DNA from 3 places in the Shinella sp. G-2 genome. Region 3 is predicted to be linked to each of the others. Evidence: predicted binding sites of a transcription regulator. Region 3 holds the regulator's gene; each other region holds the start of a gene.

Region 1 (10,066 bases), on a different contig from region 3:
CGCCTCGGCGCGCTGCAGTTCGGGATAGGCGCGGCCCATCTCGCCGACCAGCGTCGGAAGCAGCTTCCACATCAGCGGGTCCTTGGCGCCGAGAAGCTGGGCATGACGCATGGCGCGGCGCATGATGCGGCGCAGCACGTAGCCGCGGCCGTCCTTGGCCGGCAGGACGCCGTCGGCGATCAGGAAGGCGGAAGAGCGCAGGTGATCGGCGATGACGCGGTGGCTGGCGCGGGCTTCGCCCTCGGCCGGAACGCCGGTCGCCTCGACGGAGGCGTCGATCAGCGCGCGGAAGAGGTCGATGTCGTAATTGTCATGTTTGCCCTGAAGCAGCGCGGCGATGCGCTCGAGGCCCATGCCGGTGTCGATGGAGGGGCGCGGCAGGTCGATGCGCTCTTCCTTCGTCAACTGCTCGAACTGCATGAAGACGAGATTCCAGATCTCGATGAAGCGGTCGCCATCCTCTTCCGGCGAGCCGGGCGGGCCGCCCCAGATATGGTCGCCATGGTCGTAGAAGATCTCCGAACAGGGGCCGCACGGGCCGGTATCGCCCATCGCCCAGAAATTGTCGCTGGTCGGGATGCGGATGATGCGATCGTCGCTAAAGCCGGCGATCTTCTTCCACAGGTCGAAGGCCTGGTCGTCGGTGTGGTAGACGGTGACCAGCAGGCGGTTCTTGTCGATGCCGAATTCCTTGGTGATCAGGTTCCAGGCAAGCTCGATGGCGCGTTCCTTGAAGTAGTCGCCGAAGGAGAAGTTGCCGAGCATCTCGAAGAAGGTGTGGTGGCGGGCGGTGTAGCCGACATTGTCGAGGTCGTTGTGCTTGCCGCCGGCGCGCACGCATTTCTGCGCGGTGGTCGCGGTGGAATAGGGACGCGATTCCAGGCCGGTGAAGACGTTCTTGAACTGCACCATGCCGGCATTCGTGAACATCAAGGTGGGGTCGTTGCGCGGCACGAGCGGGCTGGACGACACGACCTCGTGACCGTTTCTGCGGAAATAGTCGAGGAAAGTCGACCGGATCTCATTCACGCCGCTCATATCGCGTCCTTCATCCTAGCATTATCGACGCCGAAGTCCGGCGCCTCACCCACCCAATGTCACCTTCGGCAAAGGCGAAACCGCCCCGCCGGCCGGAGTGCCCGCCCGGAGGCTCTTCAAGCCATCCATTCGCGAATTCCGTCGAATTTGCACGCGCCTGCCGCCTGAATTGCGGAATGGCGAAAACCGGGGCGCGCGCGAGAACCCAAGGCTTTTATCGCCCGCCTCGGCACCTGTCCAGACACCAAAAAACCGGCCTTTCGCGAAGAAGAGGCCGGTTTCGGTGTTTTCCCGTTCCGCTTACGCGGCGGCGCTCAAGGCGCCGGCGCGATCAGGGTTCGCCGTCGTCGCCATCGTTCGGGTCCGGACCGCCGTTCTCGAGGAAGCGGTCGGCGATCAGGCCGGCATTCTGGCGCAGCGTCATCTCGATCTCGCGGGCGACATCCGGGTTGTCGCGCAGGAACGTCTTGGCGTTCTCGCGGCCCTGACCGAGGCGCTGGCTGTTGTAGGAGAACCAGGCGCCGGACTTCTCGACAATGCCGGCCTTGACGCCGAGGTCGATGAGTTCGCCCGTCTTGGAGACGCCCTCGCCGTACATGATGTCGAACTCGACCTGCTTGAAGGGCGGAGCCATCTTGTTCTTGACGACCTTGACGCGGGTCTGGTTGCCGATCACCTCGTCGCGCTCCTTGACGGCGCCGATGCGGCGGATGTCGAGGCGGACGGAGGCATAGAACTTCAGCGCGTTGCCGCCGGTCGTCACTTCGGGCGAGCCGTAGACGACGCCGATCTTCATGCGGATCTGGTTGATGAAGATGACCATGCAGTTCGACTTGGAGATCGAGGCCGTCAGCTTGCGCAGCGCCTGGCTCATCAGGCGGGCCTGAAGACCCGGCAGGCTTTCGCCCATCTCGCCTTCGATTTCGGCGCGCGGCGTAAGCGCTGCGACCGAGTCGACGACCAGCACGTCGATGGCGCCGGAGCGGACCAGCGTGTCGGTGATTTCAAGCGCCTGCTCGCCCGTGTCGGGCTGCGAGATCAGCAGGTTTTCCAGGTCGACGCCGAGCTTGCGGGCGTAGATGGGGTCGAGCGCATGTTCGGCGTCGACGAAGGCGCAGATGCCGCCCTTCTTCTGGCACTCGGAAATCGTCTGCAGCGCCAGCGTGGTCTTGCCCGAGCTTTCCGGGCCGTAGATTTCGACGATACGGCCCTTCGGCAGGCCGCCGATACCAAGCGCCACGTCGAGGCTGAGCGAACCCGTCGAGACCGTCTCGACCTCGATGACGCTGTCCTTGCCACCGAGCTTCATGATGGAGCCCTTGCCGAACGAGCGCTCGATCTGGGAGAGAGCCGCTTCGAGTGCCTTGCTTTTATCCACTGTTTTATCCTCTACGAGCCGCAAAGTGTTCTGTGCCATTTGGTCCACCTTTAGGTTATTGAAGCAAGACAGGCAACGAAGCCGCCGATGAAAGCTATGTACACATTTTGTTCTCTTTTTGCAAGGCCCGCTCATCCATTTGAATCGCCTTGAGAATCGAGAGCGTGTTCTATTTTCGTTTCAGGTGGATAAAAGCCATGCGGAAACAGGAACAAAGCCGCCGCCGCGACGGGTCGACGCGCCCGAATCGGCCGGCGGAATGCGAAGGAAGACGATGACCGTGAGGACGATACTGGTGATGGGCGGCGCCCATGTGGACAGGCGCGGACGCATATCCGGCGAGACGGCGCCGGGCGCCAGCAACCCCGGCTCCTGGTTCGTGGAAGCGGGCGGCGGCGCGTTCAACGCGGCGCGCAACCTGGCGCGGCTCGGCCATCGGGTGCGGCTCGTTTCGCCGCGCGGCGGCGATGCCGACGGTGACATCGTGGCGGCGGCGGCGGACGCGGCAGGCATCGAGGACACGCCTTTCACCTTCCTCGACCGGGCGACGCCGAGCTATACGGCGATCATCGAGCGCGACGGCAATCTCGTCATCGCGCTCGCCGACATGGACCTCTACCGGCTGTTCTCGCCGCGCCGCCTGCAGCAGCGGGCGATGCGCGAGGCCATGAGCGCCGCCGGCCTGATCCTGACGGACGCGAACCTGCCCGCCGAGACCCTCGCGGCGACGACCGCGGCCGCCGGAACCCGCGGCGTTCCGATCGCCGGCATCGCCATTTCGCCGGCAAAGGTCGTGCGCTTTCGCGAAAGCCTCTCCGCCCTCGCTTTTCTCTTCATGAACGAGGCCGAAGCGCGCGCGCTGACGGGCGAAGCCCCTGACAATCCGACCGACTGGCCGAAGGCGCTGCGCGCGATCGGGCTTTCGGCCGGTGTCGTGACGCGTGGCGGAAAGGGTGTGATCGCATTCGACGAAAAACGCGCGGCGCTCGTCATCCCACCGGACATTCCGGCGCTCGGTGATGTCACCGGCGCGGGCGATTCGCTCGCCTCCGGTTTTCTCAGCGCCTGGACGGGCGGCAGCACCATCGGCGAGGCGCTGCGCCATGGCGTGGCGGCCGCGGCGATCACCGTGCGCTCGCCGCTGGCCGTCGCCGAAGAAATGTCGCAGGCGGCTCTGGCTAATGCACTTTCGCTTGTGCCGGAGGCCGAAATCCTGTCATGAGACTTTTTTGCTCAAAATTCCGAGCACGTCTCCTCCCAGGACACTCCAAGGAACCAGCATGACCAGACCCGCTTCCCCTCTCCTGCCCATGCGATACTCGGCCGAAGTCGCCGCCGCCAAGGAGCGTGGCGCTCCCATCGTCGCCCTCGAATCGACGATCATCACGCACGGCATGCCCTATCCGGGCAACCTGAACATGGCGCGCAGCGTCGAGCGCATCATCCGCGAACAGGGCGCCGTGCCGGCGACCATCGCGGTCATCGACGGCGTGCTGCATATCGGCCTCGAAGAGGCGGAACTCGAAGCCCTCGCCAAGACGGAAGGGGCGATGAAGGTCTCGCGTGCCGATCTCGCCTTCGCCATCGCCGAGCGCCGCACGGGCGCCACCACGGTCGCAGCGACGATGATCGGCGCCGCCCGCGCCGGCATCAAGGTCTTCGCCACCGGCGGCATCGGCGGCGTGCACCGCGGCGCCGAGCAGACCTTCGACATTTCCGCAGACCTCGACGAACTGGCCCGCACGGGCGTCATCGTCATCTGCGCCGGCGCCAAGGCGATCCTCGACATTCCGAAGACGCTGGAAGTGCTGGAAACGCGCGGCGTGCCGGTCGTGACCTATGACAGCCCCGTGTTCCCGGCCTTCTGGTCGCGCGATTCGGGCCTGAAGAGCCCGCTGACGCTGAACAGCCCGGCCGCCATCGCCAACTTCCAGAAGGTGCGCGACCAGCTCGGCATCGACGGCGGCATGCTGATCGCCAACCCCGTGCCGAAGGCCGACGAGATCGCGCGCGAGGAAATGGAAATCTATATTGCCCGCGCCATCGACAATGCCGACCGGGACGAGATCACCGGCAAGGCCGTGACGCCTTACCTGCTCGACAATCTCTTCCACCTGACGGACGGCCGCAGCCTGAAGACGAATATCGCGCTGGTGGAAAACAATGCACGGCTCGCGGCGGAAATCGCCGTCGCGATGGTGGGCTGAACGAACGAAGCGGCCGGCGACTGTCGGCCGCTTTCCCCTCCGGGCTCACCGAGCGGGGGATGAGGCCAGGGCCGTCAGGCCGGCCGTCTGGAACGTCGTGTCATTGCGGGTAAAAAGCGCCCTGCTCGCGGATTTACAAAAGATCTGGTCTGCGTATCGCGCCGTGGCATGGCCACGGGCTGACGGCCTCACGCGTCCAGCATTTCCCGCACGGCTTCGGCAAGCTGCTTCAGCGAGAACGGCTTCGGCAGGAAACCGAACTTGGCGTCGGCGGGCAGGTTGCGGGCGAAGGCATCCTCGGCATAACCGGAGACGAAGATGAACTTCATGTCCGGATAGGTCTTGCGCAGCTCGCGCAGCAGCGACGGGCCGTCCATTTCCGGCATCACGACGTCGGAGACAACGATGTCGACCGCGCCGTTCAGCTCTTCCATGATGTCGAGCGCCTCGACGCCGGAGCCGGCCTCGTGCACGGTGTAGCCACGCGTTTCCAGCATGCGCTTGCCGCCGCGGCGCACGGCCTCCTCGTCCTCGACGAGCAGAACCACGGCCGAACCGCCCGTCAGGTCGCGCGGTTCCTTTTCCGCCACCTGCGCGACGGCGACGGGCTGCTGCTCGCCGGCGGCCTGAGCGGTGGCCCCGGCTTCCACCGGCACCACTTCCTCGATATGGCGCGGCATGAGGATGCGGAAGGTCGTGCCCTTGCCGACTTCGGAATCGAGGTAGATATAGCCGCCGGACTGCTTGACGATGCCGTAGACCATGGAAAGGCCGAGGCCGGTGCCCTTGCCGACTTCCTTGGTGGTGAAGAAGGGCTCGAAGATCTTGTCGATGATCTCGGGCGGAATGCCGGTGCCCTGGTCGCAAACCTCGACTTCCACATAGTCGCCGGCCGGCAGGTCGCGAAGGTTGCGCGCCGCAGCCTCCTCCGCCTCGACATTGCGGGTGCGGAAGGTGATCGTGCCGCCTTCCGGCATGGCGTCGCGCGCGTTGACGGCCAGATTGATCAGCACCTGCTCGAACTGGCCGAGGTCGGTCTTCACCGGCCAGAGATCCCGGCCGTAGTCGACGTCGATCTTCACATTCGTGCCCGTCATGCGGTCGACGAGCATGCGCAGGTCGCCGATGACGTCGGTGAGGTTGAGCACGGTCGGACGCATGGTCTGCTTGCGCGAGAAGGCGAGCAACTGACGCACCAGAACGGCCGCGCGATTGGCGTTGCGCTTGATCTCCATGAGATCGGCGAAGCTCGCATCGGACGGGCGCGCGGAGAGCAGCAGGTGGTCGGAGGACAGCAGGATCGCCGTCAGCACGTTGTTGAAGTCGTGCGCGATGCCGCCGGCAAGCGTGCCGACCGCATTCATCTTCTGTGTCTGCGCCATCTGCGTCTCGAGCGCCTTCTGCTCGGTGATCTCGACGGCATAGACGATGGCCGCCTCTTCCGGCGCCTCGTCGCTCTGGTCGATGACGGCGTTCACATAGAAGCGGAAATGGCGGCCGTCGTCGCCCGGATGCAGCGAATCGAGCGGCGGGATATCCCCTTGCCGGTCCTTGGCCGCGTCGAGCGCCGACTGCAGGCGCAGCCGATCCGTCTCGCGCACGATGGTTTCCAGCTTGGCGCCGCGGTCGATATCGTCGCGCGAGACGACGCCGGAGAACAGCTTCAGGAACGGCGCATTGGTGCGCAGGATGCGACCGTCGCCGTCGACGGAGGCGATGGCCATCGGCGTATTGTTGAAGAAGCGCGTGAAACGCATCGAGGCGATGGAGGCGGACTGGTCGCTCTCCCGGCCCTCCTCGCGCGCAAGAACGATGGTGCGGCTCTCGCCGGGCGCGCCGTCGCGCATCGAGGAAACGCGGTGCACGATGCGCACCGGCAGGCTCTGGCCGTTCGTCTTGCGCAGGTCGAGATCCAGCGTTTCCGTGCGCTTGAGGCCGGGTTCGGCCTGCACGGACTGGATCAGCGCAAGCCCCTCGCCGGCCACCACGTCGGCGACCGTCAGCGAGCCCGGCTGGAACTTGGTGAGGTCGATGCCGAGCCATTCGGCGAGCGTCGCATTGAGATAGACGATCTCGCCCTTGCGGCCGGCGGAGAAGAAGCCGGCCGGCGCATGGTCGAGATAGTCGATGGCATTCTGCAATTCCTTGAAGAAGCGCTCCTGGTCGTCCCGCTCGGAGGTGATGTCGGAAATCTGCCAGATATAGAGCGGCTGCTTGTCCTTCTCGCGGCTCGGCAGCACGCGGGCCTTCAGGCGATACCAGTGCGCGCCGGAACCGGCGGCGGCCGTCGGGTTGAGCGCTTTCTGGACCCGGAACTCCTCGGCGCCTTCCTTGCCCTCATGCAGGCCGTTCGTCAGGCGGTAGACGGCTTCGGTGGCGTCGCGGTTGCGCGACAGCAGCGTTTCCAGCGTCTGGACTTCGGCATCGCCCTTGGCGCCGGTCAGCGCGCCATAGGCGGCATTGGCATAGACGATGCGGCCCTTGCGGTCGGTGACGACGGTGCCGTCGGGATGCGAGTCGAGAAAGGAGCGCGCCAGCGGGTCCGAACCCGCGGCCTGCGGCATGATCTCGATGAAGCCGATCAGCGCGGAAACGACGAAGAAGATGCCGGCCATGGCGAGAACGCCGAGCACGCCGAGCACGATTTCATTGTCGAGCTGGTTCTTGAAAAAGATGAAGGCCCCGGCCGAGGCCGCGAGCACGATGGCGAGCAGCACGACGCGGAGCGCCACCGCCGGCCGCACGCCGCGGTCCACGATCGGCAGATTGTCCTCGCCAGGCCGCTTCATCGTCATCAATCCCTCGTCTGCAACAGCCGTACGTCGTCGCGCGTCGCCCGGTTCCGATGCCAGAATCATGTTTATCCGTCAGAGGGAAGCGCAAAAAGCCGCCGAGGGGAAGCAAAGCCGCGAATTCACAGGGAATATTCCCGGCCGGGCTGTCGCATTTTCCCTCTTGCGCGCTAAATGGGCAATGCCTTGGATGGCAAGCAGCGCTGGACAACAAGCTGGATGCGCTTGTAGGAGCCTGCAAAAAGCCTTCAAATGCTGCCAACAGGATGAAGCGGCCACGGGCCGACAGGAGTGACCGACGCCATGTTCCAGGAGATCCTCGCAGAGAACGGCACGAAATTCATCATCGCCGCGGCGGTGGTATTGTTGGGTCTGCTCTGCCTTGCGCTGGTGCTCTGGATCATCCGGGGTCGTCCGTCCTCTCCCTTCATTCGTGGCGGGCGCAACCGCACCCCGCGCCTCGCCGTGCTGGATGCTGCCGCCATCGACACCCGCCGCCGCCTCGTGCTCCTGCGCCGCGATGACGTCGAACATCTCGTCATGATCGGCGGCCCGACGGATATCGTCATCGAATCGCGCATCGTCACGGCTCCGGCCGAGAGCGCCCAGCCGGTGGAAAAGCCGGTCCAGAAGACCGAGCGGGCCGAACCCGCGCCCGTGCTGCAGGAAACGCCGGTGCGGACGGTCGAAACGCCGGTCGTCACTCGCACGGCTGCTGCCGCCACCACGACCGCCACCGAACGCCGCCCGGCCGCCGCCGCCGACGGCGTCTCCGCCATGGGCAAGGTTCTCTATGAGAACGAGGATACAGCTGCCCGCCCCGTGCCGGCCCGCACGGTCACCCAGCCCGTAACCGCAATCCAGGCCTTGCCGCAGACGGGCGGCGAACAGCGCGTGCCCGAGCGCCGCGTCGAGGACATGCTGGAACAGAACCGCCAGCGGGTGCTGTCGCCTCAGACCGCCGCAACGGCGCAGGCCACCACCAGCCAGGCCGTCCAGCGGCCCGTCATGACCGCGACGGTCGGCAAGCCCGTTTCTGCCTCCGTTTCCGGCCCGGTTGGCGGCTCTGTTGCCGGTCCCGTTGCCGGTGTTGCCGACAATGCCGCGCTGGTCAGCGAGTTCGAACGTATCCTCGAAGCGGAAATGGCGAACAACGCCGCCGCCGCAGGCGTGGCGCGCCCCGCCGTGCAGCCGATTGCCAATCCCACGCAGACCGCGGCACAGACGGTTGCAACGACCGGACAGGCCCAGCCCGTCGCCAAGAGCCGTGAGGAGACGGAAGCGGAAATGGCCCGCCTGCTCGGCGAAATCGCCGCAAACCGCAAGGCCTGACCAGAGCATTACCCGGCATGACATAGAGGCTGGAGCTTTTCCGCTGACGAAGCGTGCGCCAGATCTCTTCCGCCTTCAACGGCACAACGGCCCGCAGCGCATAGGCGAGATCCCAGAGACGCGATCCCGGCCCCACCCGTCCCAATAGATGAAGACCCGGCGCTCGCTGTCGCGAAGACACCGCGCGATGCCGGCACCTGCGAAACACCCGCGGCGTGAAGGTAGCCGATGAAGGCATGAATGGGAGAAGCGACGGTCGCTGGCTTGCGCACGGTCTTGCCGACGCGTCGCCGACGCCGCGACATTGCCGCCCGAAAGGCGCTCCTCATCCTTCTCGCCAGTCATCCTTCCAAAAGAGAAAGCCGCCGGGAACGACGTGTTCCCAGCGGCTTTGACATCTCGGGCTTCCCGACACCGGCAGTCTCAACAACCACCGGCACCGGACAAGTCCGGTGTTCGATCCTCGTCGCCGCATCCAGCGGATCTCCTCAGATCCGCAAGAAACGTTTACTCGTCGCGATACACCTTTTCCCGACGCTCATGGCGCTCCTGCGCCTCGATCGACAGCGTAGCAATCGGACGAGCGTCGAGACGCTTGAGGCCGATCGGTTCGCCGGTTTCCTCGCAATAGCCGTAGGTGCCTTCGTCGAGGCGCTGGAGCGCCGCATCGATCTTGGAGATCAACTTGCGCTGGCGGTCGCGAGCGCGAAGTTCGATGGCACGGTCGGTTTCGGAGGATGCCCGGTCCGCGAGGTCCGGGTGATTGGCGCTTTCTTCCGCCAGATGATCGAGGGTTTCGCGCGCTTCGCGCAGGATGTCGTTTTTCCAGGCGTTCAGCTTCGCTCGAAAGTAAGCCCGCTGGTTTACATTCATGAATTCTTCGCCCTCATCGAGGACGAAATTGCTAAGATCGATCTTCTCACTCAACGCGATTCTCCTGAAGAACATCTCAAGGCGCGCTGTATATCCCCACGGGTAACGCGATTCAAGCCTGACGGAACCTACCCACGGTTTTGGCGCGTGCCTTTATTTTAGACCATGCCAGACTAATATTTCATCAAGATTACAAGGGGATGGCAAAATGCCCGCCGAAATTGCGCCAGGCGGCACCTGCCAGCCGACGAATGCCTGCCCTGAATCTGGGCAAAACACTCCACATCTATAAACGCATGATGGCGCGTTTTTCTTTCGCCAGGCTGTCGGAAAAGCGGATTCAGATTTATTTTAGCAACTCGTGCTTTTCTTCCCCCGGGAGCCGGGAGCACGTATTTCATGTTCAGCCAGATCAGGGCTATTCTTTCCATCGAAGCCGACAACGA
Region 2 (10,066 bases), on a different contig from region 3:
ACGCGGCGCAGGATTTCCGGCGCGAAATTCGGCACGCCTTCGAAGACCAGCGCCTCGCCTTCCGTCAGCGTATCGCCGATGCGCAGCGTGCCATGGTTGGGAATGCCCACCACGTCACCGGCATAGGCCGTATCGGCGAGCTGGCGCTGCGAGGCGAAGAAGAACTGCGGCGCCGAAAGGCCGATGGTCTTGCCGGTGCGAGCAAGGCGCACCTTCATGCCGCGCTCCAGCATGCCGGAGCAGACACGGGCGAAGGCGATGCGGTCGCGGTGGTTCGGGTCCATGTTGGCCTGGATCTTGAAGACGAAGGCCGTCATCCTGTCTTCCGCCGCATGGACCTTGCGGATATCCGCCACCTGGTCGCGCGGCGGCGGCGCGAAGGCGCCGAGCGCGTTGATGAGATCGCGCACACCGAAATTCCTGAGGGCCGAGCCGAAGAAGACCGGCGTCATATGCCCCTCGAGGAAGGCCTCGCGGTCGAATGGCCGGCAGGCCTCGCGCGCCAGTTCCATCTCCTCGATGAAGGCCGCGCGCTCGTTTTCCGGCAGGTGCTTGGCCACTTCCGCGGCGTCGTCGATCTTCGTCGGCTGGACCTGCGTGTCCGAGCCGCGGAAGGTGCGGTCGGAAAGGTGGTAGGAGCCGCAGAAGGTCTTGGAGCGGCCGACCGGCCAGGTGACCGGCGCCGTGTCGAGGGCGAGCTTTTCTTCCACTTCGTCGAGGATCTCGAAGGGATCGCGGCTTTCGCGGTCCATCTTGTTGACGAAGGTGATGATCGGAATGTCGCGCAGGCGGCAGACCTCGAACAGCTTCAGCGTGCGCGGCTCGATACCCTTGGCGGCGTCGATGACCATGACGGCCGCATCCACCGCCGTCAGCGTGCGATAGGTGTCGTCCGCGAAGTCTTCGTGGCCGGGCGTGTCGAGAATGTTGAAGACGTTGCCGTCATACTCGAAGGTCATCACCGAGGTGACGACCGAGATGCCGCGCTCGCGCTCGATCTTCATCCAGTCCGAACGGGTCTGGATGCGATCCTTCTTCGCCTTGACTTCGCCGGCGAGCTGGATGGCGCCGCCGAAGAGCAGCAGCTTTTCGGTGAGCGTGGTTTTACCGGCGTCCGGGTGCGCGATGATCGCGAAGGTGCGGCGGCGGGAGACCGCCTCGGCAAGGGTTTCGGCCATGTTCAAGCAATATCCTGTGAGTTGCCGCGGTCTTTACAGGCTCCGCCCCGAAGATGCAATTGACGGGCGGACAGGCGGTTCGGCTTATGGGCCCATGATCTCCCAGCCCACACTCGCCCTCATCCGCCTCGCCCATGGCGAAGCCATCGCCCTTCCCGCCTACGAGACCGCCGGCGCGGCCGGCATGGACCTGCGCGCCGCCGTTTCCACCGAAGCCCCGCTGACGCTGGCGCCCGGTGCGCGCGCGCTGGTGCCGACCGGCTTCATCTTCGAAATTCCCCACGGCTACGAGGGCCAGATACGGCCCCGCTCCGGCCTTGCCTTCAAGCACGGCATCACCTGCCTCAACACGCCCGGCACCGTCGACAGCGACTATCGCGGCGAGGTGAAGGTGCTGCTGGTCAATCTCGGCGAGGAGCCCTTCGTCATCGAACGCGGCATGCGCATCGCCCAGATGGTCATCGCGCCGGTGACGCAGGTCGCCGTGCAGGAGACGGCAGAGGCCGGCGAGACCACCCGCGGGGCCGGCGGCTTCGGCTCCACCGGCGTGCGCTAAGGCATGCCCGAGCGCAGAGGCCTCACCTTCCGTTCCCGCTATTTCGACGACCCCGCCGCCTGGCGTGCGCTCGCCGGCCTGCTGGAGGCGGTCTTCGACATCGATGTGACCGTGATGGACCGGCTGGGCGGACCGGATCCGTCGAGCGTGCCCTTCGCATGGTTCGATGCGGCCGGCGCCTGCATCGCCAACATCACCGCCTTTTCCCTGCCCCTCGTCGTGGATGGCGCGGTCGTTCAGGCCGCCGGCCTGCAATCGGGCGCGGTACGGCCGGATCATCGCGGGCAGGGTCTCTACCGCGACGTGATGGAAGCGGCGCTTCGCCATTGCGACGACGAGGGCTTTGAAGCCGTCGCGCTGCTCACCGATACGCCCGATCTCTATACCCGCCATGGCTTTCGCCCCGTGGCGCAGTATCGTTTTTCCGGTCCTGCGCCCATGGGCGGTGAGGCGGCACCGACGCGGCGGCTCGACATCGGCAAGGCGGACGACATCGCGGCGGTGACCCGGCTGCTGGACGAACGGCAGCCGGTCTCCGCGCGCTTCGCGCCGCTCCGCCAGCGGGCGATGTTCCTCTTCAACGCGTCCCTGATGCCGGACCTGCGACTGGACCTCGTGGGCGAGGCTGCCGTCGCCTGGAGAATGGAGGAGGAAGGACTTTTCGAACTGCTCGATATTGCCGGCCCGGATCTTCCCAGCCTTGCGGATATCCTCGCGAGCCTGCGGATCGCGCCATCGCGCGTCATCGTGCACTTTGCGCCGGACAGGCTCGGCTGGACGGGCGAGGCCGTTGCCGATGCGGGCGAGATGGTTCTGATGCTGCGGGCGCCGGACGGCCTCCTGCCACAGCATCCTTTCGCCCTGCCACCGATGGCCGAATTCTGAACCATGGAGCACCGGGCCTCCGCCGCCATGCGCCGCGGAGCCCCGGGCATTGCCGCCGAGGATGGACGGGCGTAGAACAAGGCCTTCGAGGAGCCGATCCATGACCCTTGCCGTCCTTCTTGCCTATAGCGGCGCGCTGTTCATTGCCGCCATCATCCCCGGCCCCGGCGTCACGGCCATCGTCGCCCGCGCGCTCGGCTCCGGCTTCCGGCCCACCTTCTTCATGGGACTGGGTCTCATCCTCGGCGACATGGTGTACCTCACCGCCGTCATCCTTGGCCTTGCCTTCATCGCCCAGACCTTCACCACCGCCTTCGCGCTGATCAAGATCGCCGGGGCGCTCTACCTCGTCTACATCGCCTGGAAGCTCTGGACGACGGGCCTGATACCACAGACCATCGAGGCGCAGCGTTCGACCAGCATGACCATGTCCTTCCTCTCCGGCCTCTTCGTGACGCTCGGCAACCCGAAGACCATGCTCTTCTACGTCGCCCTCGTGCCGACGCTGGTCGACCTCGACACGATCGGCCTTCGGGATTACGGCCTGCTGCTGGCCGCCACCTTCGTGGTGCTGCTCGCGGTGCTCGTTCCCTATATGGCGCTCGCCGCGCGCGCCCGGCATTTGCTCAAGCAGCCGAAGGCGCTGCAGCGGATGAACCGCGTCGCCGCCGGCATTCTCGCCGGTACGGCCGCCTATATCGCCACGCGCGCGGCGTGAATTGCACCGTCGCGGTGAAGCGGCGGCCAAATTCTTCCACCCGCGGCGCTTTTGCCGCAAAATCCGGACTCGTCTAAGCGTGCATTCCTTCCTATGTTCTCAGCAACGAGAACCGAGGGAGCCCCTGATGACCGACACCCGCAAACCCGGCCGCGGCCGTATCTACGCCTCCATCACCGAAACCATCGGCGATACGCCCATCGTGCGGCTCGACAAGTTCGCGAAGGAAAAGGGCGTCCAGGCCAACCTTCTCGCCAAGCTCGAATTCTTCAATCCGATCGCCTCGGTGAAGGACCGCATCGGCGTCGCGATGATCGAGGCGCTGGAAGCGGCGGGCAAGATCACGCCCGGCCAGTCCACGCTGGTCGAGCCGACCTCGGGCAATACGGGCATCGCGCTCGCCTTCGCCGCCGCCGCGAAGGGCTACCGCCTCATCCTCACCATGCCGGAGACCATGTCGGCCGAACGACGCAAGATGCTGGTGCTGCTGGGCGCCGAACTGGTGCTGACCGAGGGGCCGAAGGGCATGAAGGGCGCCATCGCCAAGGCGGAAGAACTGGCCGCCGACATCCCGGGCGCCGTCATTCCCCAGCAATTCGAGAACCCGGCCAATCCGGACATCCACCGCCGCACGACGGCGGAAGAAATCTGGAACGACACCGACGGCGCGGTCGATATCTTCGTGTCCGGCATCGGCACCGGCGGCACGATCACCGGCGCGGGCCAGGTGCTGAAAGCACGCAAGCCCGGCCTCAAGGTCATCGCCGTCGAACCCGCCGACAGCCCGGTGCTCTCGGGCGGCAATCCCGGCCCGCACAAGATCCAGGGCATCGGCGCGGGCTTCGCACCTGCCGTGCTCGACACCGCGATCTATGACGAGATCGTCACGGTCACCAATGACGAAGCCTTCGAGAATGCCCGCCTCGTCGCCCGCCTCGAAGGCGTGCCGGTCGGCATTTCCTCCGGCGCCGCGCTGACCGCCGCCGCCAGGGTGGGCAGCCGTCCGGAAAATGCCGGCAAGACCATCGTCGTCATCATCCCCTCCTTCGCCGAACGTTATCTGTCCACCGCCCTCTTCGACGGCCTCGGCGGCTGAGTTCGCGGTCCGTGGCGCAGCCCACCGCGCCACGGATCTTCCTGCGGGAGCGCAGTATATCTGCCGTTCGCCGGCCAAAAGCGGGCGCGCGAAATTGAGCGAGGAGGCAAGCGGATATCCCTCCGCTTCGTCGCAGCCGTACCGTGTCCCGACGACGGAGGGGAGCGAACACCGCTCGCCGTGCCCCTGATTTCCTCCGGTGGTTAAGCTGCCTCTTCCCGGATCACGCCATGCTGCACCACATCTCCTTCGGCGTCCGCGATATCGAACACGCAACACGGTTCTACGATGCGACCCTCGCACCGCTCGGCTTTGTCCGCGTCTGGTCCGATCTTCGGCCCGGCGAACCGGACCAGGCCGTTGGCTATGGATTGCCGGGCGGTGGCGACAAGCTGGCCCTCAAGCACTGCGGCGATGCCGCCCGCGCGCCCGGCCCCGGCTTCCACATCGCTTTCGCCGCGCCGAGCCGAAAGGCCGTCGATGCCTTCCACGAGGCGGCCCTTGCCGCCGGCGGCACCGACAACGGCGCGCCGGGGCTGCGCCTCGCCTATGGCCCGACCTACTACGCCGCCTTCGTCATCGACCCCGATGGACACCGGATCAAAGCCGTCTGCAAGGAGCCTACCTGACCGTCCGCTCTCCTATTGCGGGGCCGGGGACTGTGCGGCGTCCAACCAGCTCAGCCCCATAAGGATTGAAACGATCCGTAAGATACTCCATCAATCCTAAGGTGCGGGGCATGCCGTCTTGTCTATGGAAACCTCCCCAACCGGAGCGCCATTTTCCAAAGTATAGACCCCACGGACAGTCAAACCGAGCTCCGTCAATTGCTTCATTTCGGAAGATTTGCAAAATTTGTTTTCACGACGTCCTTCCATAGATCATGCAGAATTACGGATACAGTATAGTGGTAACTGTAGGTTTTTGACGCGTAGGAGGCCCCCGTAAGGGTCGTTACCGCATCTACTTTCACCGGCCCTTTATCGATTGAGCCGCCACACGTCGCAGAGCGAGGGGCTCACGGAGATTTCGGCTAGAGTATTGCCTTTCGTATCGACGTAGTGCCCTGTCACCAACGCACCAATATCAAACATCGGCTTGAACACTTCTGGTGCGCACCACCGACTCATCATAAGATCCTTCCAGGCCTTATCGAACTTAAAATCTGCCCCCGAAATTTCATAGGTATATTTCAACGCATTACCCTCTGCCTTCAAGGCAGTAAGCGTCGTGATACTATCGATTTTCTCCGGAACAGGAACTGCATTTGCTATTTCTTTTAAGTATTTTTCCAGACCTTTATTTTTAGCCTCGTATGCCATCTTCTTCGCCACAAGCGCTACATCGTCCTGAGTACTCGCGTCGACACGCTGAATATTTTGCTTCGCTACGCTCTCAAGACTCTTTCCAGCAAACATCAGCGCGAATCCAAGGATCACCGTAGCGACCGCCCCAAGTAATTTAACAAAACCTTTTTTTGAAGAAGCCATCGGCTGAGCGAAGAGCAGAAATAGATTCACAATGGGAATGAAACCCAAGACCCATTTTTCTCTCGTACCATGCGCGTCCATCGATCGCGCCGCTGCAAAAATACCAGCGAGGCCGCCAATCGGAACCAAGGCACCATAGATCGCACCAACGAGTAAAGCGAGATGTTCATTCTTTATTGCTTCCGCTGTATAAAGCAGCAGAAAGTTAGGTATTACTGTCAATAGAACAATGAACCCCATCGACAAAAAATAACCTGCCCGACCCAGCTTCCACTGCGATTTTGTTAGCGCGACAGCAGCCGCAGCGGACACCGTCATGATCACCCACGACAATGCAAGCGAAGCAAATTGTCCAATTGTCAGCAGTTGATAAGCGTATGCTTCCATGCCCAGCCCCCTCTACGTAGGATTGTAGTAAAACTCACATATAAAAAGTGCAAGGCATGGGAATCCCTCGCAAAATGGAGAGCAACATCCAGCCCGGTCACTTCCGCAACAGGGCCAAGCCATTTCCAAAGCGGAGTTACGCCACGGCAACCAGCCGCTCGCCGGCGATGCGGTAGGAGATCGCCTCGGCGAGATGGATGCGGCCGACGACAGCTGCCTCGTCGAGATCGGCAAGGGTGCGGGCAACCTTGAGGACGCGGTGATAGCCGCGGGCGGAAAAGCGCATCTTCTCTGCCGCATCGCGCAGAAGCTGGAGCCCGCCGGGATCGGGCTCGGCCACCTTTTCGACGAGCGCGGTCGAGGCGCGGGCATTGCTGGTGACCGACGCCATGCCGAGGCGTGCGTAGCGATCGACCTGCAGGGCGCGCGCCCTTGCGACGCGGCGGGCGACGGTCTCGCTCGTCTCGGCGGCCATGGGACGGATAAGGTCCGCCGCCGAAACGGCCGGCACGTCGATGCGAATATCGATGCGGTCCATCAGCGGGCCGGAGACGCGGGCCTGATAATCGCTCATGCAGCGCGGGCCACGGGCGCAGCTTCGGCCCGGCTCGCCCGCCATGCCGCAACGGCAGGGATTCATCGCCGCGACGAGCTGGACGGCGGCGGGATAGCTGACGCGGTGATTGGCGCGCGCGATGATGCATTCGCCGGTCTCGAGCGGCTGGCGCAAGGCATCGAGCGCCTGCGGCGTGAACTCCGGCAGTTCGTCGAGAAAGAGCACGCCGTTATGGGCGAGCGAGACCTCGCCGGGCCTTGCGCGCGGCCCGCCGCCGATAAGCGCCGCCATGGTCGCCGAATGGTGCGGCGTGCGAAAGGGCCGGCGATCCGACAGGCGGCCGCCCGAAAGCTGGCCGGCGATGGAATGGATCATCGAGACTTCAAGCAGTTCCATCGGCGAGAGCGGCGGCAGGATGGCGGCAAGCCGCGCCGCGAGCATGGATTTGCCCGATCCCGGCGGGCCGACCATCAGCAAATTATGGTTTCCGGCGGCGGCAACCTCCAGCGCGCGCTTGGCGCTTTCCTGACCGCGAATATCCGCGAGGTCCGGCAGATCTCCCGCCGGTGCACGGATCGCCGGCGTCGGGCGCGAAAGAACCTGCGTGCCCTTGAAATGGTTGGCAAGGGCGATGAGGCTGCGCGGGGCGAGGATATCGATCTCGCCGCCCGCCCAGGCGGCTTCCGCGCCGTTCTCCGCCGGGCAGATCAGGCCCTTTTCGAGCGCATTGGCGCCCATGGCGGCGGGCAGTGCGCCGGCGACCGGCGCGATCGTGCCGTCGAGATTGAGTTCGCCGATGACAAGATAGTCCTCCAGCGCATCGCCCGGCACCGCGCCGAGCGCCACCATGAGACCGAGGGCGATGGCAAGATCGTAGTGGCTGCCTTCCTTGGGAAGGTCGGCGGGCGCGAGATTGATCGTCACGCGCTTGGGCGGCAGCGAGAGACCGGAGGCATGCAGCGCGGCCTGAACCCGCTCCCGGCTTTCGGCGACCGCCTTGTCGGGAAGGCCGACGACCTGCATGCCGACCTTGCCGGGCGCCACCATGACCTGAACGTCGACGGGTACGCCCTCGATGCCCTGAAACGCAATTGTACCGACCCGTGCCACCATGACCGTCCCCGCCCGCCCTGACTGAGGGCGGCCGCAGACGCCGCCCTTGGGTTGCAAGTCAAATCTGGCACGAATTACGGAATGAAACAAGAACAATCATAGAACCTGCGCGGAAGATCTCCCGCGCAGCGATGGCATTGATTGTGTCACGGGAACGAAGGGCGAGACGTCAGCGACGGACGTCCCGCACGCTTACAGATGGGCGCTCAGCGCTTCTTTTCGATGGCGTCCCACAGAAGGGCCGCGATATCGGCGCCGCCGAATTTCTTGACCTCGCGGATGCCTGTGGGCGACGTCACGTTGATCTCGGTCATGTAGTCGCCGATGACGTCGATGCCGACGAAGATGAAGCCCCGCTCCCGCAGCGCCGGACCGATGCGGGCGCAGATTTCCTTCTCCCGTGCGGTGAGTTCGGTCGCCTCCGCCCGGCCGCCGACATGCATGTTGGAGCGGGCGTCATGTTCGGCGGGCACGCGGTTGATCGCGCCGACCGGCTCGCCGTCGATGAGGATGATGCGCTTGTCGCCCTTGCGCACGTCCGGCAGGTACTGCTGGGCGATGAAGGGCTCGCGGAACATCTGGCCGAACATTTCGAGCAGCGAGGAAAGGTTGCGGTCGTCCTTGGTGGAATGGAAGACGCCGGCGCCGCCATTGCCGTAGAGCGGCTTCAGGATCATGTCGCCCATCTCGTCGCGGAAGCGGCGGATTTCGGCCGGGTCGCGGGTGATGAGGGTTGCCGGCATCAGATCGGCGAATTCAGTGACGAAGATCTTTTCCGGCGAGTTGCGCACCCAGGCCGGGTCGTTGACGACGAGGGTCTTGGGATGGATGCGCTCGAGCAGATGCGTGGAGGTGATGTAGGACATGTCGAAAGGCGGGTCCTGGCGCAGCAGCACCACGTCCATCGTCGAAAGATCGATGCGCTCGGCCGCGCCCAGCGTGTAGTGGTCGCCCTTGACGTCGCGCAGTTCCATCGGCTCGACGGTGGCATAGACCGTGCCGTCGCGCAGGCTCAGGCGATCGGGCGTATAGTGGAAGAGCTTGTAGCCGCGGCTCTGCGCCTCGATGCTCATGGCGAAGGTGGAATCGCCCGCGATATTGATGGTCGACACATGGTCCATCTGGACCGCGACGTTCTTGATCTTTGCCATGAAAAGTCCCCTAGGAATGCCCGACACATTTAGGATGCGTCAGGCGCTATGGCAACGGTCTCAGGCAAAGCCGTCGATGCGGCAGGTGATCATGTCGTGGTCCGAAAGCGGCTTGCCCGTCGGCGAGAGCGAGGAGACGATCTCCACCCCCGAGACGGCAAGGCCGCGCGACAAAAACCAGTCGAGCTTCATCGCCCGGTCGGGCCAGCGCGTGATGAGGCTCGGGCGCGTGGTCATGACGTCGAGCGGGCCGCCGTGGCGGGTGAAGCCGCGCTCGGCGGCGCGGGCGAAGAGGCCCTCCGCCTCGAAATCGCCATCCGCGTGGTTGCCGGTGTTGAGATCGCCGCCGATGAGGATCGGCCGGCCGGGGAAGGCCGCATCGAGGGCATCGATGAGGCCGACCACCTGACGCTCGCGATAGGCGGCGGTGGTGGCGCTTTCCAGATGCGTGGAGACGAGGACCAGCGGGCCGGATGCCGTGTTGATCGTGCCGCCGATCGCCATGCGTTCGCCAAGGCGTGGCTGGTCGACCTCGCCTGTGAACCACAGGCGTTCGCCGTGAAGCCGCAGGAGAAAGGGCTGGTGCAGCGGCACGGTGGAGAGCAGGCCGTTGCCGTGCAGGCCGCGCCGGTTGAAATCGTCCTTGCAGAATTCCCGCTCGGTCTGCGAGCCGAGGCCGAGCTCGATGAATTCGACGCCGTAGAGATAGGCCATGCCCAGTTCGTCCGCGAGATCGGCCGTGGTGTGGGCCTGGCGCGTGCGGGCCATGCCGTCGTCCATCTCGGAGAGCAGCACGATTTCCGCACCCGTCGCACCGAGATGCTCGGCGCTCTGCAGCGGGAAGAGGCAGCGTTCCAGGTTCCAGGCGGCCACCGTGAAGGGGAATGGCAGCGGTTCGGCGCGTTCGGCGCGGCCGCCGGTTTCCACCGCATTCAT
Region 3 (10,066 bases):
CCGATGCCGACCAGTGCGGATCCAAGCCCCTGCCGGGCCGTGGAACTCGACGACTTGTAGAGAACGACGCCGACGAGGATGATCAAGGGCGAGATCGATTCGATGCCCGTCGCCACCAGCCAGGCGGTAACGGCCGTGCCGACATTGGCGCCGAGCAGCACGATCTGCGCCATGCGCGCCCGCACCAGATTCTTTTCCACGAAGGAGGCGATCATCAGCGCCGTCGCGGTCGAACTCTGCAGTGCGACAGTCGCGGCGAAACCGGCGAAGAAGGAGCGGAACGGCCCGCGCGTGCCGAGCGCAAGGCCCGAGCGCAGCTTGACCCCGAAGGCCCGCGTCACGCCGTCTTTCACCAGCGCAAGGCCGAAGAGCAGCAGCGCGACCGCGCCGAAAAGGTTGATCATGACGATCGTGGATTCCACCTTTTTATTCCCTCCCCCTGGCTTCGCGACGGACTCATCGAAGCGAACCCTCATCGGAACACGAATTTTCAAATTATGACAGTGGAATTCAGCCGGAATATGCCAATAATTTCAGAAAAAAATCTTTTGCCGGCAAAGGAAATCGCCAAATGCCGGCCGTTTTGCGGCAACCATGATTTTGCAGGATGAGGCACGCGCGCTCTCCACTTCAATTCCTGCAAACTTTCCGTTAAGAGACGGTTTCCGGCCGCACGGCCGACGATATGAGGAAATTTAGACGATGCTCGACGCCCTGAGACGCGCTTCCCAGACCTGGGTGGCAAAAGCCCTGATGATCGTACTGGTCGGTTCCTTCGCAGTCTGGGGCGTTTCGGGCTTCCTCGTCACCGGCACGGCGAACGCCGTCATCACGGTCGGCGACGTCAAGGTCTCGCCGACGGACTTCCGGTTTGCCTATCTGAACCAGATCTCAGCCCTGTCGCGACGCTTCGGCATGCAGCTGAATGCCGAACAGGCCCGCGCCGTCGGCGTCGAGAACCAGGTTTTTGCCGAGCTTGCCGCCGGCGCGGCGCTTGACCAGCTGTCGCGCGACATGAACCTTGGCCTGTCCGAGGGACGCCTCGCCCAGCTCATCGGCGACGATCCGAACTTCCGCGGCGTCAACGGCCAGTTCGACCGCACGGCCTTCTCGGCCGTACTGCGCAATGCCGGCCTGCGGGAAAACGACTACATCAACAACCGCAGCCAGGCTGCGATCCGCACGCAGGTCGTGGAAGCCGTCACCGACGGTTACAAGGCGCCCGACGTGCTGACGGCGGCGTTGCGTCAATACGGCAAGGAGGCGCGCACCATCGATTTCCTTCTGCTGAGCAATGCGAATATCGACCCGGTGAAGGCGCCTGCCGACGACGTGCTCGCGCCCTGGTTCGAACAGAACAAGGCGAAGTACCGCGCGCCGGAATACCGCAAGTTCGTCTATGTCGCGCTTGAGCCGAAGGACATCATGGACACGGCCGCCATCACCGACGAGGCGCTGAAGGCCGACTACGAGAAGAACAAGGAAAAGTATCGGACGCCGGCAACACGCACCGTCGAGCAGCTGACCTTCAAGGATCGCGCGGCCGCGGACGCCGCTGCCGCCAAGCTCGCCGCCGGCACCACCTTCGACGCCCTCGTCACCGAGGAAGGCAAGACCTCCACCGACGTGCTGCTCGGCGACTTCACCAAGGCGAACGTGCCGGACCAGAAGCTGGCCGAGCCCGCCTTCGCGGTCGCAGCCGATGGCGGCACGACGCCGGTCATCGATGGCACCTTCGGACCGATCATCCTGCGCATCACCAACATCCGTCCGGAAAACCTGAAGACCTTCGACGAGGTGAAGGAAGAGCTGCGCAACGAGCTTGCGCTCACCGAGGCCGCCAATGGTATTCTCGCCGTGCATGACCGCATCGAGGACAGCCGCGCAGAAGGCCTGACGCTCGCCGAGGCCGCCGCCAAGAACAACCTCAAGGCCGTGACGGTCGAAGCGGCCGATGCCCAGGGCAACGACCAGAAGGGCGAGGAAGTCTACGGTCTGCCGGAAAAGGCCGCCCTTATCGGCGAGGTCTTCAAGACGGATGTCGGCATGGAAACCCAGCCGCTCAATGTCGGGCGCGAAGGCTATGCCTGGTTCGAGGTTCTCGACGTGATCCCCGATCACGACCGCACGCTGGACGAAGTGCGCGAACGCGTCGTCGCCGACTGGACGGCCGAACAGCAGCGCCAGACGCTTGCCAAGAAGGCGGAAGAGCTGGCCGAGCGCGTGCGCAAGGGCGGCGATCTTGCCGCCATCGCCACCGAGCTTGGCATGGTCGTGGAGAACAAGACGGGCCTGCACCGTGGCGCGCAGGACCCGATCCTCAGCCCCGCCGCCGTCGAAGCGGCCTTTGGCGGTCCGCTCGGCCATATTGCCGCGGCGCCCGGCGTCGATGGCGAAGGCCAGATTCTCCTGAAGGTGACGGACGTAAACGCGGACGCGACCACCGACGCGCTTTCCAACGAGGAGCAGCAGATCGCGGCCCTCGCCCGCACCAGCGGCGACGACATCCTCGACCAGATGGTGAACGCGCTGCAGGCCACCTACGGCGTCTCGATCAACCGCGCGCTCGCCGAACAGAGCATGGCGCGGCAATAAGGGAAGAAGGAACCGCATGTCCGACCTGAAACCCTACATCGCCAAGGTCGCCGCCGGCAAAGCGCTCGACCGGGAAGAGGCCCGCGGCGCCTTCGAGATCATCATGTCGGGCGCGGCGACGCCCTCGCAGATCGGCGGCTTCCTGATGGCGCTGCGCGTGCGCGGCGAGACCGTGGACGAGCTCTACGGCGCCGTCGGCTCCATGCGCGCCCGCATGCTGCCGGTCGACGTGCCGGCCGACGCCATGGACATCGTCGGCACGGGCGGCGACGGTGCCGGCACCTACAATATCTCCACGCTCGCGGCGATCATCGTCGCGGGCGCCGGCGTTCCGGTCGCCAAGCACGGCAATCGCGCGCTCAGCTCCAAGTCGGGCACGGCCGACGCGCTGTCCTGCCTCGGCGTCAAGCTCGATATCGGCCCCGCCGAAATCGCCCGCTGCGTGCACGATGCCGGCCTCGGCTTCATGTTCGCGCAGTTGCATCACCCCGCGATGAAGCATGTCGGCCCGTCGCGCGTCGAACTCGGCACGCGCACCATCTTCAACCTGCTCGGTCCGCTCTCCAATCCCGGCGGCGTCAAGCGGCAGTTGCTCGGTGTCTTCTCGCCGCAATGGCTGGTGCCGATCGCCGAGGTGATGCGCGACCTCGGCTCGGAAAGCATCTGGGTCGTGCATGGTGAAGGCCTCGACGAGATCACCACGACCGGCACCACGCAGGTCGCGGCGCTGGAGGACGGCAAGATCCGCACCTTCGAACTGACGCCGGCCGATTTCGGCCTGCCACAAGTCACGCTCGACGATCTGCGCGGCGGCGACGGCGCGCACAATGCCGCCGCTCTCCTGTCCGTGCTCGGCGGCGCGCATATGCCCTATCGCGATATCTCGCTCGCCAATGCCGCCGCCTCGATCGTCGTCGCCGGCAAGGCGGAAACGCTGGCCGACGGCATGAAGCGCGCGACCGAATCGCTGGAAGGCGGCCGCGCCCGCGCCGCGCTGGAACGTCTCGTAGCGGTTTCCAACGAAGGCCAGGCGGAGTAGGATTGGCCATGACCGACATTCTGAAGAAGATCGAAGCCTACAAGCTGCAGGAAATCGCCGCCGCCAAGGCGCGCGTCGCCCCTGCCGAGCTTCGCGCCCGCATTCGCGACCAGGAGCCGCCGCGCGGCTTCTTCGCCAGCCTCAGGGACCGCAAGGCCGAAGGCCGTTTCGGCCTCATCGCCGAGATCAAGAAGGCAAGCCCTTCCAGGGGCCTCATCCGCCCGGACTTCGATCCGCCGGCGCTCGCCAGGGCCTATGAGGCGGGCGGCGCGGCGTGTCTCTCCGTGCTGACGGATACGCCGAGCTTCCAGGGCGCGCCGGAATTCCTGACCGCCGCACGCGAAGCCTGCGCGCTGCCTGCGCTGCGCAAGGATTTCATGTTCGACAGCTACCAGGTGCTGGAAGCCCGTGCCTGGGGCGCGGACTGCATTCTCCTCATCATGGCCTCGCTTGGCGACGACGCGGCGAAGATGCTGGAAGACGCCGCCTTCTCGCTCGGCATGGACGTGCTGATCGAGGTGCATGACGAAGAGGAAATGGAACGCGCGCTGAAGCTCAAGTCCAAGCTCGTCGGCGTCAACAACCGCAACCTGCGCACCTTCGACGTCGACCTCGCCGTCTCGGAAAAGCTGGCCGGCATGGTGCCGGACGACCGGCTGCTCGTCGGCGAGAGCGGCATCTTCACCCATGCCGATTGCGCGCGCCTCGGCAAGGTCGGCATTTCCACTTTCCTCGTCGGCGAAAGCCTGATGCGCAAGGACGACGTGACGGCCGCCACGCGCGAACTGCTCACCGGCGACGCCGGCATGCTGGCGGCGGAATGATGGCCGACGACGGCCGCACGCTCACCCATATCGACGCCTCCGGCGAAGCCAACATGGTGGATGTCGGCGACAAGGCCGAGACGGTGCGCATCGCCGTCGCCGAGGGCTTCATCCGCATGGCGCCGGCGACGCTCGACCTCATCCTCAAGGGCGATGCCAAGAAAGGCGACGTGATCGGCACGGCGCGCCTTGCCGGCATCATGGCCGCCAAGCAGACGGCAAGCCTCATCCCCCTCTGCCACCCGCTGATGCTGACCAAGGTGGCGTTGGAGATCCGCGAGGACCGTGCGCTTCCCGGCCTCAGGGTCGAGGCCATGGCCAAGCTCACCGGCCGCACCGGCGTGGAAATGGAGGCTCTGACGGCCGTCAGCGTCGCCTGCCTCACCGTCTACGACATGGCGAAGGCCGCCGACCGCGAAATGGAAATCGGCGGCGTGCGCCTCCGGGAAAAATCCGGCGGCCGTTCGGGCGACTACAAGCGGGAAGACGCCTGATGGCCCTCCTGCCCGTCGCCGACGCCCTAGAGCGCCTGCTGTCGGCGGCGAAGCCGGTTCGCCGGGTGGAGACGGTTGCGCTGCACGAGGCGGAAGGCCGCGTGCTCGCCGAGGACGTCGCCGCCCGCCTCACCCAGCCGCCCTTCGACAATTCCGCCATGGATGGCTACGCCGTCCGTCACGCCGACATCGCCGAGCGCGGCGCGATCCTCACGGTCGCCGGCACCTCGGCCGCCGGCCATGCCTTCATGGGCACCGCCGGGCGGGGCGAGGCCGTGCGTATCTTCACCGGCGCACCGCTGCCCGCCTTTGCCGATACGGTTCTTCTTCAGGAAGATGCCGAAGTCCTCGAGGACGGCCGCATCCGCACGACGTTCCTCACGCCGAAAGGCCGGCATATCCGCCCGCGCGGCCAGGATTTCTCCGAAGGCGACGTGGTGCTGAAGGCCGGAGACGTGCTCGATGCCGGCCGCCTGACGGTCGCGGCCGCGATGAACCATGCCCATCTTGCCGTCTATGCCCGCCCCCGCATCGCCGTGCTGGCGACCGGCGACGAACTCGTGCCGCCGGGCACGCCACCCGGCGCCAGCCAGATCATCGCCTCCAACACCTATGGCGTTTCGGCCATCGCGCGGGCCGCGGGCGCGGAGATCATCGACCTCGGCATCGTCGGCGACGACAAGCAGGCCCTGCTTGCGGCCGTGCGCAAGGCCCTGGCGCAGGACATCGACGTGCTCGTCACGCTCGGCGGCGCTTCGGTCGGCGATTTCGACCTCGTCCAGCCGGTGCTCGGCGAGGCCGGCATGGAACTCGATTTCTGGCGCATCGCCATGCGCCCCGGCAAGCCCCTGATGGTCGGCCGCCTCGGCCCCGTGCAGTTCGTCGGCCTTCCCGGCAATCCCGTTTCCAGCCTCGTCTGCGCCCATCTCTTCCTCGAACCGCTGGTCCGCCGCCTCGCCCATCTGCCGCCGAAGAACCGGCTGCGGCAGGCCGTGGCCGCCGTGCCGCTCAAGGAAAACGACCATCGGCAGGACTATGTGCGGGCGCGAATCGCGCTCGACCCGGCGGGCAACCTGACGGTCACGCCCTTCGACAAGCAGGATTCTTCCATGATGCAGGTCTTCGCGAAAGCCGAAGGTCTGCTGGTTCGTCCCCCCAATGCCCCTGCGGCCTCGGCGGGCGCGCCCTGCACGGTCCTCCTGCTGCGCGATCCCGCCGCCTGAACAGTATTATTGTTTCAGCGGCCTCTTGCAGAACACATATGGAACAGATAGTGTATGTTCTGGATTTGTTTCACGATTCTCGGTGGAGAGGCCATGCTGACGCGCAAACAACAGGAACTGCTCCTGTTCATTCACGAGCGTATGAAGGAATCCGGCATTCCTCCGTCCTTCGACGAGATGAAGGATGCCCTGGATCTCGCCTCCAAATCTGGCATCCATCGCCTCATCACCGCGCTCGAAGAGCGCGGCTTCATCCGCCGCCTGCCCAACCGGGCGCGCGCGCTTGAAGTCATCAAGCTGCCGGACGCCTATTCGCCGAGCCTGCAGCCGCGTCGCGGCTTCTCGCCCTCCGTCATCGAAGGCAGCCGTGGCAAGCAGCCGGCGGCGCCCGCACCCGTGCAGCGCAGTGCGCCTTCTGCGGTCGAGATGTCCTCCTCGGTCTCCGTGCCGGTCATGGGCCGCATCGCCGCCGGCGTGCCGATCTCGGCCATCCAGAACAATACCCACGACATTACCGTGCCCGCCGAGATGATCGGCAGCGGCGACCACTACGCCCTGGAAGTGAAGGGCGATTCGATGATCGAGGCCGGCATTCTCGACGGCGACACGGTCATCATCCGCAATGCCAGTAGCGCCAATCCCGGCGAGATCATCGTTGCGCTCGTCGATGACGAGGAAGCAACGCTGAAGCGCTTCCGCCGCAAGGGCGCCTCCATTGCGCTCGAAGCCGCCAACCCCGCCTACGAAACCCGCATTTTCGGGCCGGATCGCGTCAAGATCCAGGGCAAGCTCGTCGGCCTCATCCGCCGCTACAACTGAGCCGCCACCGCCGGCGTGAAACTGCCGGTGCGCCAGTCATAGGCGCGATGTCGCGCCCAGGGCCGGTCGAGCGTTTCGACCGCGGGGGTCACGATGGCGGAGGACAGAGGAGCGGCAGACAGGCGCGCGGATACACCCGTACCCGCGTCAGCCGATTGCCCCGCGTCGGCAGGTCTGATTTCCAGTGCGCCCGTTCGCCGCAAGTGGCGAGCCGTCACCAGTCGCGCGCCTGAACGGCACGCATCGATCCGCAACGGAAACGGCACGACGACGAGATCGGCATTGTCGCAGGCCGTGCCGAGAAACGCGGTGTCTTCCAGCGTGACGATCCGCCAGCCGCTCGGCGATATCGCAGCACAGAAGGCTTTCGCCTCGCAGACGAAGGCCCGCGTCTTTCCGGCCGTGGCGAACGCGTCCGTCATGGCGGCCAGGGCGTTTTGCCGGTCCGCCTTCCGGCGCGGCCGCTTCCCATCCCTGGCAGTTTCGCCTGCACCGTCGGCGGCGTTCGCTTCTTCACGAAACAGTCCGGCGGTCTTCCGCAGCTCAGGCTTCCGGTGGCCGCTCAGGCGAAGCGCGCGGCGCCATTGATCGTAGATGAAGTCCGTCGGCCGGGCGCGGTTCGTTGCGGCACTGTCGTTCTCAAGGATGGCGACGAGACGCCCGTCTTCCGATACCAGCACTTCCGGCGCCGCGCCGCCTGGCCAGAACGCAAGGCCGGCGCCGAACAGCACGAGCAGCGTCCCGGCATGCCGCAGGCGCGTGCGCAGCAGGCAGGCAAGGCCGCCGCCGAGACCGATCAGCAGGAAGGCGAGCGGGGGAATGCGGCCCGTCACGATCTCCCCCTTCCAGCCGGCCACCCAGTTCGACAGCGCGATCATCCATTCGATGCCTTTGCCCATGATGGCGAAGGGAATGGCGTCGAGACCGAAGGGCATCAGCAGCACGGCGATGAGGCCGAACGGCATGACGATGGCGCTGATCACAGGCATGGCCAGCAGATTGCCGGCGAGCCCATAGGCGGGAATGCGGTGAAAGTGGCCGACGGAATAGATCAGCGTCGCAACGCCGCCGATCAGCGAGGACAGAAGCAGTCCGCCGAGGAAGCGGCCCACCGCCCCGCCGAAAAGCTGGAACGGTCCTCCCCGCCCCTCCTGCCGCGCCGGTCGCTCCCGCCAGGCGGCATAGCCGGCAACGAGGCCGAGCGTTGCCGCATAGGACATCTGGAAACCCGGATTGGTGATGGCCGACGGTGTCACCGCAAGGATGATGATCGCCGAAAGCGCCACATTGCGCAGGCTGATGGCCGAACGGCCGAAAAGCACGGCGACGAGCATGACGCAGATCATGATCCAGGAGCGCACCGCCGAGATCGCGCCGCCCGAAACGAGAATGTAGAGCGTCACCATGACGAGCGCACCCGCGGCCGCGATCTTCTTCGTCGGATAGCGTTCGGCGAACCCCGGTATGAGCGCCAGGAGCCCGCGTGCGCCGACCAGGAAGATGCCGGCCGCCAGCACCATGTTCAGCCCCGAAATGGCAAGCACATGGGCAAGTCCCGCCTGCCGCAGAGCCTCGACCGTGTCCTCGTCGATCGCGCGCTGTTCTGCCGTCACGAGCGCGGCGGCGATCGCGCCGGCATCGCCGCCGATGCGGCTGCGGATATGCTCGGTGAGGTTGTTGCGCCAGCCCGCGATCGTCTCCCGGATACGCCCCTCGAAACCGCTTTCTCCGGCCACGACCGCCGTCGGCGCGCTGTAGAAATAGCCGATGGCGCCCGTACCCGCGAAATAGGCGTCGAAGGTGAAATCGTTGAGCCCGGCAAGGGCGGGCCCGGAGGGCGGGTTGAGACGCGCTCGCCCGTTTATGCCGCCGCCGATCGCGACCGGCTCATGCCGGCTGCGCGCAAGCACGGTCACCACGCCGGGTGCGCGTTTCAGCACCGGATCGCGCGTTGCCTCCAGCGCGATGCGATAGCGAATGGCCCCGCGCGCATCGCTTTCCCGCGCCAGCACCCGGCCGCCGATCTCGCTCGTGACGGGTGCGTCCAGAACGACCGTATTCAGCCGCGCGCTTTCGAGCGCTGCAAGCAGCATGCCCGCCGGTACGAGGAACGCCGCGCCGGCCGCAAGCGCGATCCAGTCCTCGCGATGCCTGAGCCGCAAGGCAGGCCAGAGCGTCACGCAGAGAAGCAGGATCAGGACGCGGAGCGGCGGATCCGATGCGGCCGCGAACCAGAGCGCCGCCCCCATGCCGAGAAAGACCGGAACGAAGAGGAAGAAGTGGCCATGCGCCCGCTCCTGCGCAAAGGCCTCGGCGAGGTTCTGCCGGCCGAAGGCGCGATGCCCGAAGCGGAAAGCGGCATGGCGCAGGCGCGCCGAAAGCGTCGGACGCCGCCCTGTCGGGCCTGGCGCGGCTGGCGCGACGGCATCGGGAAGTGTTGTCCGGAAGGCATCGGCCTCGGACATGTCTTCCCGCTCGGCGACTTCCACCTTGGCCATGTCCCCGGCCCCGTTCCCTCCATGCGATTGTGCAATCGAACGGAGAAATCTTCAACCGTCAGATGCTTCGCAATTGCTAAGCCAGACAGAAAGGATGCCACCTCCATAATTTGAAGGACACTCTCAAAGGTTGCTTGCAACTTCCCGGAAAGGGTAGATATTGCGTTGCCGGAAAGTCCATTTCCGCAATGCACAATTTGCCTTTCGTATCGCTTGGCAGGGCACCGTAAATGGGCTAGCAAAACGAGCATGTTCATGGGCCGGGCACAACCTCGTGCCGCCATTTGAAACAACGGAGGATCGTTATGACAGGAACAAGCGCGGGTGTATCGATCGATGGCAAGACAGTCGAACTGCCGACGCGATCCGGGACGATCGGCCCCGATGTAATCGACATCGGCACCCTGTACAAACATACCGGCGCCTTCACCTACGACCCCGGCTTTACCTCCACGGCTTCCTGCGAATCGAAGATCACCTATATCGACGGTGACGAAGGCGTTCTGCTGCACCGCGGCTATCCCATCGAGCAGCTGGCCGAACACGGCGATTTCCTCGAAGTCTGCTACCTTCT

Evidence for each region. The regulator LexA, encoded in region 3, represses DNA repair genes until DNA is damaged. The targets are predictions, from matches to a motif close to TGTTCNNNNTGTGTTCNG.
Region 1: recA (recombinase RecA) is a predicted target of LexA. The motif match lies at 2,582-2,599, and genes of this name have one in related genera.
Region 2: V8U06_RS20740 (YifB family Mg chelatase-like AAA ATPase) is a predicted target of LexA. The motif match lies at 8,057-8,074, and genes of this name have one in related genera.

The regions. Positions count from the first base shown of each region.
Region 1 covers NZ_JBBEYH010000001.1:683,840-693,905, reverse strand. Annotated here, with positions in the region: gene alaS (alanine--tRNA ligase) at 1-1,038, opposite strand, end outside; gene recA (recombinase RecA) at 1,370-2,455, opposite strand; gene V8U06_RS03420 (carbohydrate kinase family protein) at 2,691-3,638, shown strand; gene V8U06_RS03415 (pseudouridine-5'-phosphate glycosidase) at 3,697-4,623, shown strand; gene cckA (cell cycle histidine kinase CckA) at 4,812-7,418, opposite strand; gene V8U06_RS03405 (flagellar biosynthetic protein FliO) at 7,719-8,747, shown strand; gene dksA (RNA polymerase-binding protein DksA) at 9,255-9,674, opposite strand; gene V8U06_RS03395 (putative bifunctional diguanylate cyclase/phosphodiesterase) at 10,020-10,066, shown strand, end outside.
Region 2 covers NZ_JBBEYH010000017.1:26,942-37,007, reverse strand. Annotated here, with positions in the region: gene V8U06_RS20775 (peptide chain release factor 3) at 1-1,178, opposite strand, end outside; gene dut (dUTP diphosphatase) at 1,273-1,734, shown strand; gene V8U06_RS20765 (GNAT family N-acetyltransferase) at 1,738-2,619, shown strand; gene V8U06_RS20760 (LysE family translocator) at 2,720-3,337, shown strand; gene cysK (cysteine synthase A) at 3,465-4,433, shown strand; gene V8U06_RS20750 (VOC family protein) at 4,664-5,062, shown strand; gene V8U06_RS20745 (hypothetical protein) at 5,414-6,310, opposite strand; gene V8U06_RS20740 (YifB family Mg chelatase-like AAA ATPase) at 6,447-7,979, opposite strand; gene gshB (glutathione synthase) at 8,186-9,130, opposite strand; gene V8U06_RS20730 (endonuclease/exonuclease/phosphatase family protein) at 9,191-10,066, opposite strand, start outside.
Region 3 covers NZ_JBBEYH010000009.1:135,589-145,654, forward strand. Annotated here, with positions in the region: gene V8U06_RS16385 (Na/Pi cotransporter family protein) at 1-422, opposite strand, end outside; gene V8U06_RS16390 (SurA N-terminal domain-containing protein) at 703-2,595, shown strand; gene trpD (anthranilate phosphoribosyltransferase) at 2,612-3,634, shown strand; gene trpC (indole-3-glycerol phosphate synthase TrpC) at 3,643-4,458, shown strand; gene moaC (cyclic pyranopterin monophosphate synthase MoaC) at 4,458-4,952, shown strand; gene V8U06_RS16410 (molybdopterin molybdotransferase MoeA) at 4,952-6,175, shown strand; gene lexA (transcriptional repressor LexA) at 6,269-6,994, shown strand; gene V8U06_RS16420 (ComEC/Rec2 family competence protein) at 6,985-9,492, opposite strand; gene gltA (citrate synthase) at 9,798-10,066, shown strand, end outside.